One region of the Paenibacillus sp. E222 genome, then DNA from elsewhere that is predicted to be linked to it. Evidence: riboswitches for the same ligand, from Rfam matches in the RefSeq annotation. Region 1 holds a riboswitch; the other holds the start of a gene.
The links. Region 1 has a riboswitch for ZMP and ZTP ahead of HW560_RS23395 (bifunctional 5,10-methylenetetrahydrofolate dehydrogenase/5,10-methenyltetrahydrofolate cyclohydrolase). Riboswitches for the same ligand answer to the same signal wherever they lie in the genome.
Positions count from the first base shown of each region.

Region 1 (10,290 bases):
AACGCAAACTGGTGCGTGCATTCGCGGTGATCGACGGTTGCCGTAATGCAGCTGCATTGTTGGGCCCAGCCTTAGCCGGAGCACTTACTGCCATAGCTGGGGCATTGCCAACGCTGGGCATTAACGCCGTTTGTTACACCGCCGCCATTGTCACGTTGCTCTATCTGCCCACAATGCAGAAGCCAGTAGCAGCCAAGTCCTCCTTTTCAATTAAGGCTTATCTCAGAGATATCCATGAAGGCTTCTCCTTTTATCGTAGCTTCCCGGCCATGCTTTCGATTATGGGAATGGTTTCGATCAGCAACATGTCTTCTGTAGCGATCTGGACGATGATGATTCCTTTTGTTCGCGAAGTGTTAGATCGGGATGCCGCTGCTATGGGTACACTCACCACGGCTTCAGCATGTGGCACATTAATAGGACTTTTGGTCATCTCGTGGTTGGGCGAAATCAAAAGACGACGGACAGTCATGCTGTGCAGCCTAGCCGCCATTGGGCTTTTTAACGCCTTACTGGGCGTATTCCCAAGTTACCCGTTTGCGCTCGTTGCTTTATGTGCTGCTGGTGCAGCAGGACCTTTCTTTAGTTCTCTCAGTTCCTCATTGCATGGCACGCTTGTCCCTGGACCTCTGCAAGGCCGAGTCAACTCAATACGGTTTCTCATTGGTGGTGGACTACAGCCTGTAGGTGCTTTTGCAGGTGCAGCGGTTGCAGAACTCTATGGTCTGCCTTTCTTATTCTTGTCTTTGGGCCTGCTCCCATTGCTTTGCTCAGCCGCCGCAGCTTTCCTTCCAAACCTGAAGAATTTAGATGGTGATTTATCTGATTTACGGAATAGAACACAATTCAATTCGTATAACAAGGAAATTAAAACATTATAAGAATATCATTTATATAAAATAGATGAATCTCTCGATTAGTCGTGTGAATCCGTTCTAGCTAACTTGTAAATTACAAATCGGATACACACCCCATAAAAAAAGAACGACAATCCCGATCAAGGCATTGTCGTTCCTCATTCATTTGATTTCTCTTCCCTACATCTTGCACGCTACAACAGTTCGAACTGAAGCTGAGGTTCAGTTATCTCAGCTTTCCCTTCGGGCTGTTCAGTGCCATATCCCAATTCCAGAACCGCAGCAATCCGCTCATTGCCCAGCACGCCGAACGTTTCAGCACGACTCCGGTCGTACATCCAGTCATGCAACGTACTGCGCACACCCAGGCCCTGTTCATGGGCAAGCAAACGGAAATTTTGGATCAGACAGCAGACGGCTGCAAAGTCCTCTTCCCGCTTATGATGATCCGCCTCTTCCTTCACCAGGACAAGAAGATAGGCTGGAGCGTACTCCTGCAATCCCTGCATGAGTTTCCCATTACGGTTATCGGCAAAAATAAATCGCCACGGCTCACGGAGTCCATCATTTGGCGCCCAGACGGCGTGATTGAGCAATTCGAGAATTAGCTCCTGGGACACCGGTCGATCCAAAAAGTCTTCTGGACTGTGTATGCTTCCTAGCAGATCGGTCAATTCCATTTTTAATCCTCCCCTTCTATGTAGTCTGACCCTGCAATACAGTCCACTTCTGCTCAGCTGGTGTTCTTTTTCGGCTTCTTGGCGCTTTGTCGTAATATCCCATATGAAGAATGCCAACAAATCTTTCATCCTCACGCAGTCCAATTCCTCTGAAAAAGCCTTCATTCTGAATCATGGACTCTGTATCCCACAGCATTCCTAACCCTTGTTCCCAGCCCAACAGTTGGAAGCTCTGCATCATCCCGCATGCAGCCGCATAATTGCGGTCATTGGTCAGACGATCCGGTCCTACAGTCGACATAACAATGACGTGAGCAGGAATATCTGTAAACCTCTTTTTAAACACATCCAGCAGTTTTCCCGGAATCAACTTGCCGAGCTTGCTCTGCGACATCTCTTCCAGCATGCAGTCCACCAACCGTTTGCGTGCTTCGGGAGTACCGGCATAAACAACACGCCATGACCCAGCTTCAACAGATGGTTGAAGTCGTGTGGCCTTGTGCAGCAATTCAACAACCAACTCCTGCTCCACCGGTGCAGAATTGCATTTACGAATACTTCTTCGTTCCCTGATCAATGCTGCCAGACTCAAGTGTTTCACTCTCCTTCAGTTTATCTGGATTCCATATGCATGCTGCTGTCTTGAAGAAATTGATGTATGATTTTCAGCTCCGGTTCCGAATATTTGTCCAAAGCACGATAGAACCGTTCAGCCTCAAGCACATGTAAACGTTCATGTAGTTCAAAGATCTTTTTTCCTTGCGGCGACAACCGGAAATAGCTCTCCTTCTTGTTGTCATTCATTTTCGTACGTTTGACGAAGCCTTCCTCCAGCAGTTTGTTGCCGATCTTGGTAATGCTTGCTTTGGACAAATTCATCGCGTCGGCAATACCTGTGTTGTTAATAGGCTCATGCTTGCCAATGCAATCTATCATATGAACCGCAGTCAGGTGCTGAGGGATTTTGTCGATGCTTTCCCGCTGGGCGATACTTAGAAAATGTTCAATTTCCGTATCTTTGTGATTCTCATATACATGTAAAAATCGAATAAATTGGTCATACACTAACTGTTTAGTTCGATCGTTTGAATCCATTCAGTTATCGCTCCTTATTTACTAATAAACAATAAAAAAACTTTAAATGATTAAACTAATACAGGAATTCAATATAAAATAGTTTACTGGTTAACAATATATCACAACTGATAATCGTTATCAACTATATGACGAAGATTGTGGCTACCCGGGAAACTAATCCCCCATACAAATCAAAGTGAAATCCATTAACTATTGAACAATTCTTCTTTTTCAAGTACTATCAATCTAAACAATTTAAACGATCATATGTAACTGGCGAACACGGTGAACCGTGAGGGAGCATATGGTTTTGTAATAAGCCGTACGCCTGGGCAGAGGTAAGGAATATTTATTTCCTTGCCTCTTTTTTATGTTGAAAGGGCGATGTGAAAATGAGTACTGACGCACTGATCTTAAATGGACAAACGGTATCGGATTTTATGAAGGAAGACATGGCCTCGAAGGTTGCTATTCTGAAGGAAAAAGGCATTCAGCCTTGTCTCGCTACCATTCTCGTCGGAGATGATCCTTCCTCAGCAACCTATGTGCGTATGAAAGGAAATGCTTGTGCGCGCTTAGGCGTGCATTCCATTAAGGTCGTTCTTTCTGCGGATACCACCACAGATGAATTGATTCAAGAAATTAACAAGCTCAATGAAGACCCTTCTGTACACGGTATTTTGCTTCAGCACCCTGTCCCGAATCACATCGATGAAAGAGCAGCTTTTGATGCCATCAGCATCGAGAAAGACGTTGACGGTGTAACGACCCTTGGTTTCGCACTTAATGCTTTTGGAGAAGCCGAATTCCCTTCCTGTACACCACAGGCTATTATGCGTATTCTGGATTTCTACAATATTCAGATCGAGGGCAAACATGCGGTTGTTATCGGAAGAAGTCCAATTCTGGGCAAACCTGTCTCAGCCATGCTGCTCAACCGGAATGCAACGGTGACGACCTGCCACTCCAAAACCGTGAATCTGGAGGAAATCGTGAAGCTTGGCGATATCATTATCGCAGCCGTGGGCAAACCCCTCTTTGTTAAAGGAGACTGGATTAAACCAGGCGCTGTCGTTATTGATGCAGGTTATAACAAAGGCAATGTCGGAGATGTGGACTACGAAGCTTGCTTCGTTCCTTCTTCAGCAATTACACCTGTACCGGGCGGCGTTGGTCCAGTAACGATTGCGACGCTCATCGAACATACGATTAAATCTGCCTACAAGTTGTCTGAAAATGCATAATTGAATTAGCGCAAAAACCAGGTCCCTCCAGTGACGAGGGGCCTTATTTGTATTTGATTAAGCTCGAATTGAAAATAGGAAAATATATAGATCTTTTTTTCTCTTTTTACAATCGGACCATATCTATATTATTATGAACAAGGCTTGGGAAGGAGATAAGCATAACTTGAAACCTTTAGTACAGCTCCTGCATTTTGGTTATCATCAGGCGATGAGTTGCATTTTTCCTGTGGCGATCTTTGGAACGTTTGCCCTTTCTAGCGTAATTCAGATACCCTTTCTTTATCGCTATGATGCCATTCTGCTTGTTTTATTAGCAGTCCAATACCTTATGTACCGGAGCGGATTGGAAACACGTGATGAAATCAAAGTCATATGTATATTTCACGTGATTGGATTGGTACTGGAGATGTATAAGGTGTGGATGGGTTCCTGGTCATACCCTGAGCCTGGTTATACCAAGCTCTTTGGTGTCCCTCTTTATAGCGGATTTATGTATGCAAGTGTAGCAAGCTTTATGTGTCAAATATGGCGCAGATTGCGTATGGACATGACAGGCTGGCCGGGATTTGCATCTTCGGTTCTGTTAGGAGGAGCCATCTATATCAACTTTTTCACACATCATTTTATTCCCGATTTCCGTTGGTGGTTGACCGCTCTCGTATTTATTGTTTTTCGAAAAACATGGATTATCTATCGGGTACGATTAACTACCTATCGAATGCCGTTAACACTCGCTTTTATCATCGTCGGTTTTTTCATCTGGACCGCTGAAAATTTAGCTACATTTTTTAACGGCTGGAAATACCCCGACCAGCATGATTCCTGGCAGCTGGTCAGTTTTAGCAAGATCAGTTCATGGTTCCTTTTGGTGATTATTAGTGTCATCATTGTGGCCCAACTGAAATATGTCAAAGCCAATCGAAAATAATAAGTAGGAGGATATAATGGAAGACTTTATTTTATGGTTGAAATATGTGTTATTAGGTATCGTACAAGGGGCTACAGAGCCTATTCCGGTTTCTTCAAGCGGTCATTTGATTATCGTTCAACGATTGCTTGGCATGGAGCAGAACGGATTATCCTTTGAAATTTTGACGAACACCGCCTCACTGATTGCCATTATGTTTATCTTTCGGGAAGATATCAAAAAGCTTATTGTAGGAGGCTGGCGATTCCTAGTTTCTCGCAATGCGGAGTACAGAGCAGATTTTATGTTTTGTGTATACATAATTATTGGTACCCTGCCTGCTGCGATCGGGGCTGTGCTGTTCAAGGATAAAATTGAGGAAATCTTCACTTCTGTCTATACGGTTGCGATTAGTTTACTGATTACAGGGGTTGCGCTATGGCTCATTCGAAACCTTCGTGGGCGAAAAAGAGATGGAGATTTGTCTGTGAAAGACGCCATACTGGTGGGTCTGGCTCAAGCAGTGGCTCTTATTCCGGGAATAAGCCGCTCCGGTGCAACAGTCATTGCATCTATTGCTGTAGGGATGAAACAAGAAACGGCGTTGAAATTTTCCTTTATGCTCTACATTCCGATTAGCATCGGCGGGGTAATTTTAGGTGCCTCTGACATCGTAACCGATCCGCACCGAGTGCAGTTGGCTATCCCTTACATTCTAGCGTTCATTACGACCCTTATCGTAACCTACTTTTCAATGAGATGGTTCATGGGAATTATGGCAAGAGGGAACTTGATTTACTTTTCATACTATTGCTTTGTCGTCGGAATTCTTTTGCTTATTTTTTTGTAAATCGGAATTTTCTTGTAACGGGAAAGGGAACAACCTCTATACAGTGGGTTGTTCCCTTTTTATTGTTTTCCAAACTTGACGATCCCCGCCCTACTCGCAGATTCCGTACGAATACTCATTAAAGCTCTCCAACAACCATGGAACCCATGCCATTCGGGTCATCCATTTTTTTATGGGTGACGAGCTCTCCTTTATCGTTGAATCCCTTTATTTCATACGGAATTGTTGCGGACGAGGGTAGTGATACAAACCAGATTATGCTTTCCGGCCCCACCTCAACCAGCTTGGCTTCAGTAACTACTGGTTTCTCATCCCCCTCGAACTCGACAGTTACACGCTGAATCGCCGGGTCTAATATATGTCCAAACAGCATAGGGAAAGGTGTCGATATATGACTCAATTCAGGTATGCTCATATAATCCATTGCAGACGTGAATTGAGATGATTCACCAATAGAATATCCGCCCCCCCAAGCCCACTTCCATCCGAATATTATTTTCCGAGCATACTCCATCTGAAGATTGCTGTTATTCTCTTGGCCGGATTTTTGTTTAAACAAAATTATGCCCCCGTCTACCGGTTCTTGATGAATGATGTGTAATGAATTATCATTATTTCTAAACTTCTGAATCGCTTCTTCAGCAGTTTTCCCTATAGGAATATGCATCGTTTCACTCATTCCCATTGCTTTGGACATGCGCCGATCGGCTAGTCCGCCAGGTCTGTCATTCACATAAACAAATGCGATGCATGATATGAGCAAAAGTAAAATGAGTATCGCAGTAATTCGAATAATTCGTTTGCTTCGCATTTTTGGTCTCCCCCCCTGATATCAAATCATAATTTTCTGTTTGCGGCTGTGTCGTTTCATGGGTTTCCTCATTCTCTGTCATGGGAGTTGAAACCGACTCATTGGTTTGTAGAACGAAGTTCTTTCAATTGTATCACTCTTTGCAGGAACTCATCAGATTATCTCCCTCACTCCAATTAACACTCAAACAACATCACATGTTTAAAACGAAAAAAAGTCGCCATAATGGCGACTTTTTACGTGAATTAGATTGTACAGATTGTAAAATTAATCGAACTTATAGGTCCAAAATGCTTCTCTTCCAAACCGATTTCGGATTTGTTCATCGTCCAATTTCCCCTTGCCGACAAGTTCCGGCGCTTGGAATTGTGAACGGTGAGCTCGAATCGACGCCATTTTCTTGGCAAGGAATCCGCTCACGTCTTCAATCACATCCGCTTTCCCGATGCTCTCTTCGTGATTGTTCGAGAATGCACAGCAGTAGACGATAGGTCTCTCTTCAGCGGGTAATCGGCCAATCGTTCGCGTAACCGCAGCTCCGGTTGCATCATGATCGGGATGTACGCTATACCCGGGATAGAACGTAATGACCAGTGACGGTTTAAGCTCCTTGATGAGCGCCAAAATGTGGCCATCCAGCAGCTCAGGGTCTTCAAACTCGATCATTTTATCATGAAAACCGAGCATCCTTAAGTCTTGAATACCAATCGCATTAGAGGACTCTATGAGTTCATCCTTACGGATTATTGGCAAGGTGACCCGGTTGGCAAATGGAGGAATGCCCATATTACGTCCCATCTCCCCTAGAGTCAGGCAAGCATAAGTGACTTGAGCACCGCCTTCTATGTACTTCGCCAACGTTCCCGAAGCAGTGAATGCTTCATCATCGGGATGGGGAAACACAACTAAAATGCGCTGATGTTCAATCTGTTTGTTATTCATGCTTATTTGATCCTCCGCTTTCATCAGAACAATTCCCGACTAAGTTGTAAAGCTACAACCAGCTTTCCTTGACTATCGTGACCAGCCAGGATGAGTCGTTCTTGTTCCAGCTCGTCAATGTGTGTAAGTCCTTCAGCGTATATCCAGCCGTGAGTGGTTTTTAAACCAACTCGGTATGGGCCTGTGCCCGAGATAGATCCTTGCGTATATCGTATGACCGCATTGGAAATGAATGCCGACCCCGGATGCCTTGTGCTATCGAAGTGACTGGCGTAAGCACCTGACGTGAGTTCGAGGTGTAAATATAGGTCCTGATCGAGAAGTTGATTGATCCGGTGTTGGATGTCTTGAGGCTCTATTGGCTGCATGGCGGCCTCCTTTTTAGTATAAAATAACGTTCTACATCCATTTTAACATATGTCCCGTGAGAATAAACATGGAATGAGTGAGCGAATGTTTAGAATACTCTCTATTTACTGTTTTCTAAAGAATCCTCTTCCTTCTGCACGGGTTCGGAGCACTCTCTTCTTAACAAGGCAATTTCATGTCGATAAGGTGCACTTTTATATTTTATTTTGCCAATCGACGGCGTCTCAAGCAGTTTCGGAAGTGACACGAGCTGGGGATGATGTACGATATAATCCAAAGCCTGGAGTCCGATATGTCCGTGTCCGATGTTCTCATGGCGATCTTTCCTCGATCCCCGCACATTCTTGGAATCATTGATGTGCAGTACTTTCAAGCGATCAAGGCCAATTACCTCGTCAAACTGCTCAAGTACCCCATCAAAATGATGAACAATATCGTATCCGGCATCATGAACATGACAAGTATCCAGACATATGGAAATCCGTTCATTCCGTTGCACGCCATCGATAATCTTTGCCAGTTCTTCAAAGCTTGTTCCGCACTCTGTTCCCTTTCCCGCCATCGTCTCTAACGAAATCTGTACCTCCGGGTGATTATCGTCTTGTAATACTTCGTTTAACCCCCGAATGATTTGTCGAATACCGATGTTCAATCCAGCGTTTACGTGGGCTCCGGGGTGAAGAACAAGCTGATTTGATCCAAGCGATGCCGTTCGTTCGATCTCATCCCGCAAGAATTGTACGCTAAAATCAAACACCTCTCGCTTGTAACTGTTGGCGAGATTAATCAGGAATGGAGCATGCACGACAATATTGGAAATGCCGTGCTGCTTCATGTGCAAATGACCTGCTTCTATATTATATTGCGAAATAGGTTTTCGTTTCGAATTCTGCGGTGCGCCGGTGTACATCAGAAAAGTAGATGCACCATAAGAAGCGGCTTCTTTACTAGCCTGGAGAAGCATCTCTTTTCCTCCAAAGGATACATGCGATCCAATCAGCAGATCACTACTTTTCATTACCAACCACCCTCTCCTGTCGAATCCATCATTCAATTATCAATGAAATGGGTTGGATTGGCTAATGGGAAATGACGGTGGTGAAGGAGATCAGAGGAAGGCACTCCCGGGTTGCAATAACTTGTATAGTAAAAGCAAGAAAGCCGCCAATTGGCGGCTTAATATGCATTCCAGTTCTCGTTACAATCATTTTCATCCTCAACGCTTGGCTTCCGGTTCAGGGAGTAACCGATACGTTATCGAAATGTGTATGCTTGTTTGCCGTTCTAACACCGATTTTGCCATGCGTGAACGGATTCAGGCTGTTGTCTGTATAATCGATCTTCGGGTTGACCATATCATCCACATAAACTTTGATGTTTGTACCATTAACGGCAACTTTCATATGATACCAGGTATTGGTGGAATATGACTGCGCGTTGCTCTTGAGGAGTGCCCAATTATAATTCATCTTGCCCAGACTGACTCCGCTAGTGGTCAGATAAGCATAATATCCTTGTAGAGCATCATAATTGTTCTGGCCTAGCTCTGTGCCATGGGATGGATTGGACACTCTGACAAGTAAACCCCCATCTCCCCCCGAGTCAATCATCTTGATATCCGCCTCGACCGTATAATCCGCCCATCCTGTATCCCCAAATGTCGATTTGGCAGGTCCGGTGCTCCCTGCACTGTATTCACCATTCTCTACAGCCCAGGTTCCTTCAAACCGTGTCCATCCATTGTCGTCGCCGTCGTTAAAATTATCACTTACACTTGTCACATCAGCATTCTTATGAAACGTCATTCTTGAGAAATCAGCTTCGCCTGTTACGAATTCAACCTTTAATTCCCGTTGTCCAGCGTTTAAATAGACCTTTTTCTTGGAAATACTTTTCCAATTATCCCATCCGCCCGTATTAGGTACATTGACGATACCCGTTAAGTCAGTCGAACCATCCCACACTCGAATCTGAGCCCCGTCCAAAGAAGTAGCCATGCGAAAATCAATATTGTAATACCCACTTGACTCCACGTTTACTTTGTATTTGTACCATTCTCCGGTCTGATTCCAGCCCAAGTTGAACAGTCCTTCGTTATTCAGGCGAATATCCCCGGCATCAGTCCGATAAGCCCCGCCCAGGTTCCCAGCCGTTGTATCGTGATAAGCGACACCTTCGCCTCCTTTCATATAATGAACGGCCTCGATTGTACCTGGAATTGGCTTGGAGGCATTCCATGCACTGCTTCCGTTTACATCGTTGTTAAAAGCAGTATAGCCGAAGTCCGCATGCGTATCCTCTGTCAGAACACCAATTTTGCCTGCTCCTATATTGGCGGTACGCATTGCTTTGAACATACCATCTACGTAGTATTTAAACGTTGATCCCGATTTTTCTATCCGTATGTTATGCCATTTCGAATAATTGAAGTCGGCAGGCAGATCGAATGTTTGCCAAGCCTGATCTACACCGTTAATTCGGAAAAATGTCTCAAGTCTTTTGTTTTTCGAACTGATCAGCGCAACACCGTAATTGTTCTCATTCGTATAG
Region 1 covers NZ_CP058552.1:5,250,157-5,260,446, forward strand. Annotated here, with positions in the region: gene HW560_RS23375 (MFS transporter) at 1-881, shown strand, start outside; gene HW560_RS23380 (nitroreductase family protein) at 1,052-1,537, opposite strand; gene HW560_RS23385 (nitroreductase family protein) at 1,554-2,129, opposite strand; gene HW560_RS23390 (MarR family transcriptional regulator) at 2,150-2,632, opposite strand; ZMP/ZTP riboswitch at 2,874-2,955, shown strand; gene HW560_RS23395 (bifunctional 5,10-methylenetetrahydrofolate dehydrogenase/5,10-methenyltetrahydrofolate cyclohydrolase) at 3,007-3,858, shown strand; gene HW560_RS23400 (DUF817 domain-containing protein) at 3,992-4,789, shown strand; gene HW560_RS23405 (undecaprenyl-diphosphate phosphatase) at 4,806-5,618, shown strand; gene HW560_RS23410 (hypothetical protein) at 5,737-6,429, opposite strand; gene bshB2 (bacillithiol biosynthesis deacetylase BshB2) at 6,697-7,371, opposite strand; gene HW560_RS23420 (YojF family protein) at 7,395-7,739, opposite strand; gene HW560_RS23425 (deoxyribonuclease IV) at 7,841-8,758, opposite strand; gene HW560_RS23430 (family 43 glycosylhydrolase) at 8,976-10,290, opposite strand, start outside.

Region 2 (10,290 bases), 3.3 Mb from region 1:
CTGGGAGTACAGCAATGACCGCTCAGGTGCGCTGCTTCAGGCCGTATATTCAGAGGTTACGGGTGGTGGGACGGTGCAGCCTCCAAATCCAAGCGGGTACAACTATCTGGTTGCTCAAGCCAATCAGCAAATCGTCTCTGCCGAAAATCAAGGCAATGACCAGCTTGTCGCCAATCGGACGACCGCAGGAGACTGGGAGCTTTTTGAATGGATTACGAACTCCGATGGAACGGTGTCCCTCAAGTCCAAAATCAATAATAAATATGTCACAGCAGATGTTAATGTGGGTGGTGCCCTGATCGCAAAAGCGACAACCATTCAGCAATGGGAGAAGTTCAATCGTGTGGATTTGGGTGATGGAACAATCGCGCTGCAGGCACTTGCCAATAACTTGTATGTAACCTGTGATCTGAATAATGGCGGTAAGCTTGTAGCGAGCCGCAATTCGGTTGGCGGGGCCTGGGAAGCTTTTCGGGTCAATAAGTAACAGAGAAGCAAGGGCATCCATACAGCATGCTAATTGGAACATCAAGGGTAGGTTAGAGATTTTAGATTGTTCAAAGAAGTGCCAGCCGACAAGCGTTCCATAGGCAGGCGCTTTTTTGATTTTCGTCAGTTTCATGAGCGAGCTAACAGTCTTTTGTTTTAGGTCTAACCCGCCTATTAAAATTTTAGTAGATTTGTAATCTAGCAGGTTTACTTCCGCCCCTTCCGGGCATACTGATAGACATGAGAGAGTTACAGGGATCATGATCACGGGAGCCGAGGGGGAGAACGGAATGAGCAGAAGAGTCGTGAAACAAATTGGACTTATAATTGTATGTCTTATGATGATTATTATGATGTGGGAAGGTCAGAAAACGGATGCAGCTGTGGCGGCCACAGCGATTCCAGAACAATCCATTCGCTTACGTATTCTCGCAAACTCGGATGCTGCGGGAGATCAGTTGGTCAAACGCGAGATTCGTGACGCCGTCGTTGCCCAAATGAATGAGTGGGTAACCGAACTGGAGAATCCGCAAAGTCTGGAAGAAGCGCGTGGGGTCATTCGTCAGCATCTATCTGAAATTGAGGATCGTGTGGGAGAAGAGCTTGCCAATCGTGGCTTAACCTATTCGTATCAGGTTGAACTCGGAGTGGTTCCGTTTCCAACCAAATTATATGGGGGTACCGTATATCCTGCTGGAGATTATGAGGCAGTACGGATAACACTGGGTAAAGGTGAAGGTCAAAACTGGTGGTGTGTGTTGTTTCCACCATTGTGCTTCATAGATGCAGGAACAGGGGATGCACTGGCGAAGCCTGCAACAGCATCAGCAGCTGCCGCAGAGCCTGGGGACGCACAAGCATCTGTGCAGGCAGCTACACCGGAAGCGCGTTTCTTCTTATGGGATATGGCGGTCAAATTGTGGGATTGGGTAACGGGATTGTTTGCATAACTGAATGAACATGCTGCTGGATATAAGCTTTATCAGGGGACTTCGATTCAGGGAAGTGCCCTTTTGTTTTATCATAGGCTCGAGTCAAAGATCGCATGATGTTAATCGCTGGGAAGATTCAGACCGCATCCTTGGGCAGAGCAGATATGTTATAATTATAGGAATCAGAAAACATAAGTGAATAAGGCATCGCGGAAGTGTGATGTCTTGCATTAACTACCCTACTGAAGTTTAGGAATGATGGATATATGACAAGAGAGAACAAGCAATTGCATCAGTCTTCCATGAAAGGCATGGAGAACGATGAACGTACAGAGGAAATGGTTACGAGCATGTGGGATGTCAATGTACTGCTAGCCAATGAGAACACGGATGATGTGGCAAAAGGGAGTGCGTATAAACAGGCTCTTGTTTACTTACAGGATGCCGCAGCCTGTCTTCGTCAAGGACAAACCGTGGCATTCCCAACCGAGACGGTATACGGTCTGGGCGCAGATGCTCGCAGTACAGCTGCGGTGGAAGCTGTATTTGCAGCCAAGGGGCGGCCTTCAGACAATCCGCTGATTGTTCATATTGCACAGCGTGACCAGTTGGATTCGCTGGTCACAGATGTGAATGGCACAGCGGAGGCTCTGATGGCAGCCTTCTGGCCGGGGCCGCTTACGCTTGTGCTGCCGGTTAGGCCAGGGGCGGTATCCCCGCGGGTTACCGCCGGTTTGGACACGGTGGCCGTGCGGATGCCGGATCATCCGGTGGCCTTGCAGTTGATCGCGGCGGCGGAATGCCCGGTCGCCGCGCCGAGCGCCAACCGCTCCGGGCGGCCAAGCCCGACACTCGCCGCACATGTGCGCGAGGATCTGGCAGGCCGCATCGGCGGCATCGTGGACGGCGGCCCCACCGGGGTGGGCGTCGAGTCCACGGTGGTGCAGGTCGGTGACGACGGTACTGTCACCATCCTGCGCCCTGGCGGCATTACGGCGGAACAGCTGTCCGCCGTTGCCGCCCGTGTCGCCACGGACCCGGCGCTGCTCGCCGAGGGGCCCGGTGGCGATGACAGCCCGGCGCCGCGCTCGCCGGGCATGAAGTACACGCACTACGCGCCCGCAGGTGCGCTGTGCGTGGTGGAGGGGCCGCCCGCAGCGGTGGCGGCCTGGATCAGCGCCGCCCTCGCAGAGGCGGCGCAGCGCGGGGAGCGCACCGCGGTGCTGGCGTTCGCCGAGCACGCGGAGCAGTACCGCGCCGATGCCGTGTTCTCGCTGGGCGATGCCAGCGAGCTGGAGGAAGCAGCGCGCCGGCTGTACGCCGCGCTGCGCAGCTGCGATGAGCAGGGGGCCACATATATTGTGGCTGAAGCCTGCTCGCGCGAAGGGCTGGGAGCAGCCGTCATGAACCGGCTGCTCAAGGCGGCAGGTCACCGACTCATTCAGGTCGGTGACCGATAGCTCCCTTTTTCCATAATATCGCTATGAATATTTCCCTCTGGCACCTGACCTCTAGCCACGACTAGCCAATCATTCTTTGAATGCAGCTATGGAAAACGCCTTCTCAGGTCATGTTTATGTTCTTGTCCGCATATGGTGTACAAGAACCTTTACGTGACTTGGGGGTATGGGGATGTGGGATGTGTCTGCCCATGTAGGGCAGTTGGTAACCATTTTGATTATGGCCGTCGCTCTCGGACTCGACGCGTTCTCACTCGGCATCGGGATTGGCATGAAGGGCATTCGGATGAGAGACGTATTGCGAATCAGTACCGTAACGGCCCTGTTTCACATCATCATGCCGCTCATCGGCATGTACACGGGCAAATACGTCAGCTCCCTGCTTGGTGACATTACGACATATGCAGCTGGCGGTCTGCTGGTCCTGCTCGGCGCCCATATGATCTTGAACGCTTTCCGGGAGGGAGACACCAAACTGGTGGATCATCGATCTCTGCTCGGTGTGATTCTGTTCTCACTGAGTGTCAGTGTGGATTCGTTTTCCGTTGGAGTCTCGCTTGGCATGTTCAGCAGTGATTTGGTGTTAACGGTGCTGGCTTTCGGTGTCTGTGGTGGAGTAATGTCCGTCATGGGTCTGCTGTTGGGACGGCGTGTGAGTCAAAACATGGGGGATTACGGGGAAGCGGTCGGCGGAGCGATCTTGCTCGCTTTTGGACTTTTGTTTATATTTTAAAATACACCGTTAATAATGATTACAGCCTAGTGCAGTCTTCGATATATAGTTATGAGTTTCATTGGTTCAGATGGAGTTTCAAACATGATTCGACAACATTTGCAAAATGGGGAGGCTAACCACAATGAAACATATTTTGTTTGTATGTACAGGGAATACATGTCGCAGCCCCATGGCGGAGGGACTTTTACGTAAACTGGCGTCTGAGCGGGGCATTCAGGTGGACGTTCGTTCCGCGGGTGTAGCCGCAACTACGGGCATGCCGATTTCCCGTCATGCGGAGGCCGTATTAAGGGATCACAACGTTGAGGGACCGCCTCATTCGACGCTCTTGAGCTCTAACCTGGTCGGTTGGGCCGATTTGATCCTTACGTTGACACGCAGTCATAAACAGCATGTTATGCAGGTTTTTCCTGACTCTATACACAAGACGTATACCTTGAAAGAGTATGTGGAAAATGACGAACAAGTCCTGAATGATCTTCAGGAACTGGACAGCCTGTTTGCGACAATGGAAATGAAACGTGCGCTAGGTCAGGAAATTTTGGCGTCTGAACGTGAGCGGGCGATCGAGATCAGACAACGCATACCGAGCTTTGATATTTCGGATCCGTTTGGCGGCAGTCGTGATGATTACAACATCGCTGCGGCAGAGATTCGGACTGCACTCGACAGACTTTTGGACAAGCTGGATTAATTGGATTTGCTTAATCATTCCCAGCTGCCGATGGTTTTCCATATAAAAACGTACACGGGATGTAAATTACCCGTTGATTTTAAACGCAGGTTGTTTTATGATGAATGGGAAAACAGGGATCCGGTGTAACTGGCGACGAAGTGGGCATAACCACGATGGAGCACCGGAACAAACGGCCGGTCGCCTGGGCAAAAGAGCAATTCTGCGGTACCCGCAGACTGCTCTTTTTTTCGTCTTTCATCTGATTATTCGCTATAATAGTACCTGAAATGCCATGTAAGAATACCAAGGGCAGCCAAGAGGAAGCCGGGCATGATTTTATCGGGAGGCGATAGGATGAATATTGAGTTAGATTCGGAACAACCCGGATTGCATGAACAGACCGCATCCATTCTGCGTGAACTGGCGCTTGCCGGACAGCTTGGACCTGGACAGATCGTGGTGATCGGTACAAGTACAAGTGAAGTTGCGGGCAAACGGATTGGTACAAGCGGTGCGGTTGAAGTGGCGCAGCAGCTTCTTGCGGGTATACGCGAGGTGCAGCAGGAGTTCGGTTTTGATGTTGTATTCCAATGCTGTGAGCATCTGAACCGGGCACTGGTTATGGAGCGTTCATTGCTTACACGTCTTGGATTGACTGAGGTTGGTGCAGTACCCGTGCCCAAAGCAGGCGGTTCCATGGCATCCGCAGCGTATCGTTCGCTGACCGATCCATGCCTGGCTGAACATGTGCAGGCCCATGCGGGACTGGATATTGGGGAGACGATGATTGGCATGCACTTGCGGCATGTGGCAGTACCCTTCCGAACATCACTCCGCTACATCGGTGATGCCCGAGTAACTACAGCACTGACCCGTCCGAAGTTGATTGGCGGCGAGCGTGCAGTGTATCGTATGGAAGAGCAACCAGATTCGACATTTTGTGACTAACGTATAAACCGAAACGATTGGTTACACTCCTGACTTCGATTGCATCACCATCTTACGATCGCTGTTATCCCCAGATTTTTTTGAATCTCTTATATAAGGGGAAATCCGGTGATAAAGGCGAACGCTCTGCTTCTCCAGATTGGTGTTGCACTCTCCGTTTTCGTGTAAACATGATTTCGCTTTATAACTTCACTTATAACTGGGAGGAATTTAATCATGGAACAATTGCGCAAGAATGACCCGGCAGTACTGGAAGCGATGAATCTTGAACTGAAACGTCAACAAAACAACATTGAGCTGATCGCGTCCGAGAACATCGTAAGCGAAGCGGTAATTGAGGCAATGGGATCTGTACTTACCAACAAGTACGCTGAAGGATATCCAGGCAAACGTTACTACGGTGGTTGTGAGCATGTTGATATCGTTGAAGATATCGCCCGTGATCGTGCCAAAGAATTGTTTGGAGCAGAACATGTGAATGTTCAACCTCACTCCGGTGCACAAGCGAACATGGCAGTATACCTTGCGGCTCTGAAACCAGGTGATACCGTTCTGGGTATGAACCTTGCGCATGGCGGACACCTCACACATGGTAGCCCGGTTAACGCTTCCGGATTGCTGTACAATTTCGTGGCTTACGGTGTACAAGAAGATACATTCCTGATTGATTATGATGAAGTGCGCAAAGCGGCATTCAAACATCGCCCTCGTATGATCGTTGCAGGTGCAAGTGCATATCCGCGTATCATTGATTTTGAAAAGCTTGCTTCCATCGCTAATGATGTAGGTGCTTTGTTCATGGTGGATATGGCTCACATCGCAGGACTGGTAGCTGCAGGCTTGCATCCAAGCCCGGTTCCACATGCGCATTTCGTAACGACAACAACTCACAAAACGCTGCGTGGACCTCGTGGTGGTATGATTCTGTGCCGCAAAGCTTGGGCAGCAGCCATTGATAAAGCGGTATTCCCGGGTTCCCAAGGTGGACCTCTGATGCACGTAATTGCTTCCAAAGCGGTAGCATTAGGTGAAGCACTGCAACCTTCGTTCAAAACGTATGCACAAAACGTGGTGAAAAATGCACAAGTATTGGCTGAAACGCTGATTGCTGAAGGATTGAACATCGTATCCGGCGGTACAGACAACCACTTGATGCTGATCGACACACGCAGCGTGAATATCACAGGTAAGGAAGCCGAGCATGTACTTGATTCCATCGGCATTACCGTGAACAAAAATGCAATCCCGTTTGATCCAACCAGCCCGTTTGTAACGAGCGGTATCCGGATCGGTACACCTGCTGCTACTTCCCGTGGTATGAACGAAGAAGCAATGGTAGCCATTGGTAAGATCATTGCCAAAACATTGAAAAACCCTAAAGATGCAGCTAAATTGGATGAAGCCCGTGCGGAAGTAACGGCGCTCACCGACAAATTCCCACTCTACACAGATCTTAAATACTAAAAAAACTTGCTCGTGCTGTTTGTATTTGAGATGTTCTAAATGTAAACATACAGACGGAGCAAACCGAAAGAACCTGAAGAAGCGTAGCGCTCGCCTTTATCACCGGAATTCCACCATTTATTAATGGATCAAAAGAATTCTGGGGATAACAGCGATCAGAAGGTCATTCGGTTTGCGGAGCTTCATAGTGTTTACACATTTTTTAACATTCAACTGACATAACAGCGAGAGCAAAAAGGACCGGATGACTCATGTTTCCGGTCCTATTTTTATAGGATTTGGTTTTCTGTAATGATTAAGTGCCCTTTGATGGTGTAATTCGGTGTAGGTGATGATATAATATACAGGATTTATCGGGCCTATGAATGGTGATTAGGCATATTTGGTAATGCTGAACATGAAGAACATACCGGAGGGACAAATTAGATGGGAAAATTAGTAATATGTGATCACCCTTTGATTCAACACAAACTGACGTTTATACGCGACATGCGTACGAATACGAAAGATTTTCGTGAATTGGTGGATGAAGTGGCTACACTGATGGCTTATGAGATTACAAGAGATGTTGAGCTGGAGACTATTGATGTACAGACACCAGTAGCTGAAACACAAGGAAAAGTCATTTCCGGACGTATGCTTGGGCTGGTTCCGATTTTGCGCGCGGGCCTTGGAATGCTGGATGGTGTTGTGAAATTGTTGCCAGCTGCAAAAGTAGGACATGTAGGTCTGTTCCGTGACCCGGAAACCCTGCAACCGGTTGAGTACTACACCAAGCTGCCTACGGACGTTACAGAGCGTCAGTTGATTGTCATCGACCCGATGCTGGCAACTGGCGGTTCTGCCATTGCTGCTATTGACGTGCTCAAAAAACGCGGTTGCACGCAAATCAAAATGATGAACCTTGTTGCAGCTCCTGAAGGCGTAAAAGCTGTTCAGGATGCACATCCGGATGTAGACATCTACGTTGCTGCACTGGACGATCGTCTGGATGATCACGGCTATATCGTTCCCGGACTGGGAGATGCAGGAGACCGTCTGTACGGCACTAAATAAGCATATTGCATGCTGAATAGAAAAGGGGCTTTGCTTCAATGTCCAAGAAAATTAAAGTCATGACAATATTCGGGGTGCGCCCGGAAGCCATCAAGATGGCTCCGCTTATTTTGGAACTGCAGAAACATCCCGAATCTATTGAATCGATCGTATGCGTTACTGCACAGCATCGTCAGATGCTGGATCAGGTTCTTGAAGTATTCAATATTCATCCAGACTACGATCTGGATGTGATGAAAGATCGTCAGACGTTGAATGAAATTACGATTCGTGTGCTGGGAGGCCTGGAGCCGGTTTTGCGTGAAGCAAAGCCGGATATTGTGCTGGTTCACGGTGATACGCTGACAACGTTTGTAGCCAGCTATGCTGCGTTCCTGCAGCAGATTCAGGTGGGTCATGTGGAAGCAGGTCTTCGTACGTGGAACAAGCTCTCTCCATACCCGGAAGAAATGAACCGTCAGTTAACCGGAGTGCTTGCTGATTTGCATTTTGCGCCTACGGACTGGTCGTCTTCCAATCTTGCCAAAGAAAATAAATCGGAGTCTAGTACGTATGTCACAGGCAACACGGTAACAGATGTGTTTCAATATACAGTACGGCAGGATTACACACATCCAGTACTAGATTGGGCACAGGGAAAGCGTCTTGTGTTGATGACAGCTCACCGCCGTGAATCCCAAGGCGAGCCTCACCGTAACATTTTCCAGGCCGTCAAACGGATTGCCGACGAGTTTGAGGATATTGCCATCGTGTATCCGGTGCATCTAAGTCCTGCTGTGAAGGAGCCGGCTCACGCGATCTTGGGGAATCACCCCCGTATTCAACTTATTGATCCACTAGACGTGGTGGATTTGCATAACTTTTACCCGCATACTCACTTGATTTTGACAGATTCAGGCGGTTTGCAGGAAGAAGCGCCTTCGTTTGGTGTGCCTGTTCTCGTCCTTCGGGATACTACGGAGCGTCCGGAGGGAATCGAGGCTGGAACACTGGAGCTGGTGGGTACCGAAGAGGAACGTGTATATGAGCGGACCAAAGCTCTGCTTACAGACGAAACACTGTATGCAAGCATGAGTCAGGCTGCCAATCCTTATGGTGATGGACATGCTTCGGAAAGAATTGTCAATGCGATTTTGCATCATTTTGGTGTGAATAGTGAACGTCCGGAATCATTTCACAGAAAATTCAAAAAATAATTCATTTTTTCTGACGGATTATTAAAGGGTACAGTATACAGTTAAACTGTACGGTTTACGCGGGTTTATGGGCTCTGATGGCCTGTATTCCCGTCGTTTTCCCCTTTAAAACGCTAAAATCATTCAATTGACAAAGGCTCTCATCATTCAGTAAAATTAACTGGGATTGCAAGGGTGGCGTGGAAAATGGCCGATTCGAACAAACCAAATTCATCCCGTAACCATGACGATAATGTGTGGAAAGCGATGGGGCTCGTGACAGCTTTTGGAATCGAGATTGCCATTCTCGCTGTTGCCGGATATTACGTTGGCTCCTGGTTGGACAAGACCATCGGGGGTAGCGGAATATGGATCGCCGTAAGCGTTCTCTTTTTTTTGGCAGCAGGCGGCGTAAGCATCTACTTTATCGCGAAAAAATTCATGGGGGAAAGTGATGAGTGAACTAACCAGATACCGCAGATGGATGACTGTTTTCATCATGTACTTTCTTATGATTTGTTTTCTCGCAGCGGCCTTTCTGCCCCGTGTGGAAACAATAGCTTTGGGACTGGCCCTTGGAACGGTGATCAGTTGGATCAACGCTTCGTATCTGGGTCGCAAAGTCAGGAGAATGTTGGATGGTGCAGCGGAAGGAAACCTTAAGCGAGTGAACCTGGGATTTTTGACTAGAGCAGCTCTCGCAGTACTCGCTATTTTCATGGCGATGCAGTATCCGCAATACTTCAATTTATATGCGGTTGTAGCTGGCTTGGTCATAGCGCAATTTTCCTTACTATTTATAGGGATATTGTTGTCCCGCAAAGCAGACTCATAGTGGTGCTGCAAGCTTTCGAATGAGAAAGGGGTGAGAAAAATATGCATGAATCTCCGATAATTAACCTGGGTGGGTTCCATCTGGATTTGTCTGTTCTGCTGATGCTGATCGTAACATCCGCCATTGTATTTATTGTTGCAAAGCTGGCTACGCGGAACTTGTCGGTAGAGAATCCGGGCAAAATGCAAAACTTCCTGGAGTGGGCGATTGAGTTTGTACGCAACCTGATCTCGAGCACGATGGATATGAAGAAGGGGCAGCATTTCCTTACCTTGGCAACCACAATGATTATGTTTATCTTTGTGGGAAACATGTTGGGTCTCCCTTTGGGCGTAGTAACTGGGGCTACTGATGCAAGCCAAGCTGAAATCTTTGGCAAGCCAATTGTCTCGGTCCAAGAAGCGTTCCATGAAGCTCATGAGAAGGATCCTGAAGCTCATCCACATATCGAAGTTGCCTGGTGGAAATCACCTACGGCTGACCTTTCGGTAACCATGGGTCTAGCGTTGATCGCATTTG
Region 2 covers NZ_CP058552.1:1,924,892-1,935,181, forward strand. Annotated here, with positions in the region: gene HW560_RS08450 (glycosyl hydrolase family 18 protein) at 1-487, shown strand, start outside; gene spoIIR (stage II sporulation protein R) at 780-1,439, shown strand; gene HW560_RS08460 (L-threonylcarbamoyladenylate synthase) at 1,772-2,881, shown strand; gene HW560_RS08465 (manganese efflux pump MntP) at 3,054-3,614, shown strand; gene HW560_RS08470 (low molecular weight protein arginine phosphatase) at 3,739-4,311, shown strand; ZMP/ZTP riboswitch at 4,427-4,508, shown strand; gene HW560_RS08480 (TIGR01440 family protein) at 4,648-5,241, shown strand; gene glyA (serine hydroxymethyltransferase) at 5,458-6,705, shown strand; gene upp (uracil phosphoribosyltransferase) at 7,132-7,761, shown strand; gene wecB (non-hydrolyzing UDP-N-acetylglucosamine 2-epimerase) at 7,800-8,957, shown strand; gene HW560_RS08500 (AtpZ/AtpI family protein) at 9,144-9,398, shown strand; gene HW560_RS08505 (ATP synthase subunit I) at 9,391-9,771, shown strand; gene atpB (F0F1 ATP synthase subunit A) at 9,813-10,290, shown strand, end outside.
Region 2: another riboswitch for ZMP and ZTP. It lies ahead of HW560_RS08480 (TIGR01440 family protein); the one in region 1 lies ahead of HW560_RS23395 (bifunctional 5,10-methylenetetrahydrofolate dehydrogenase/5,10-methenyltetrahydrofolate cyclohydrolase).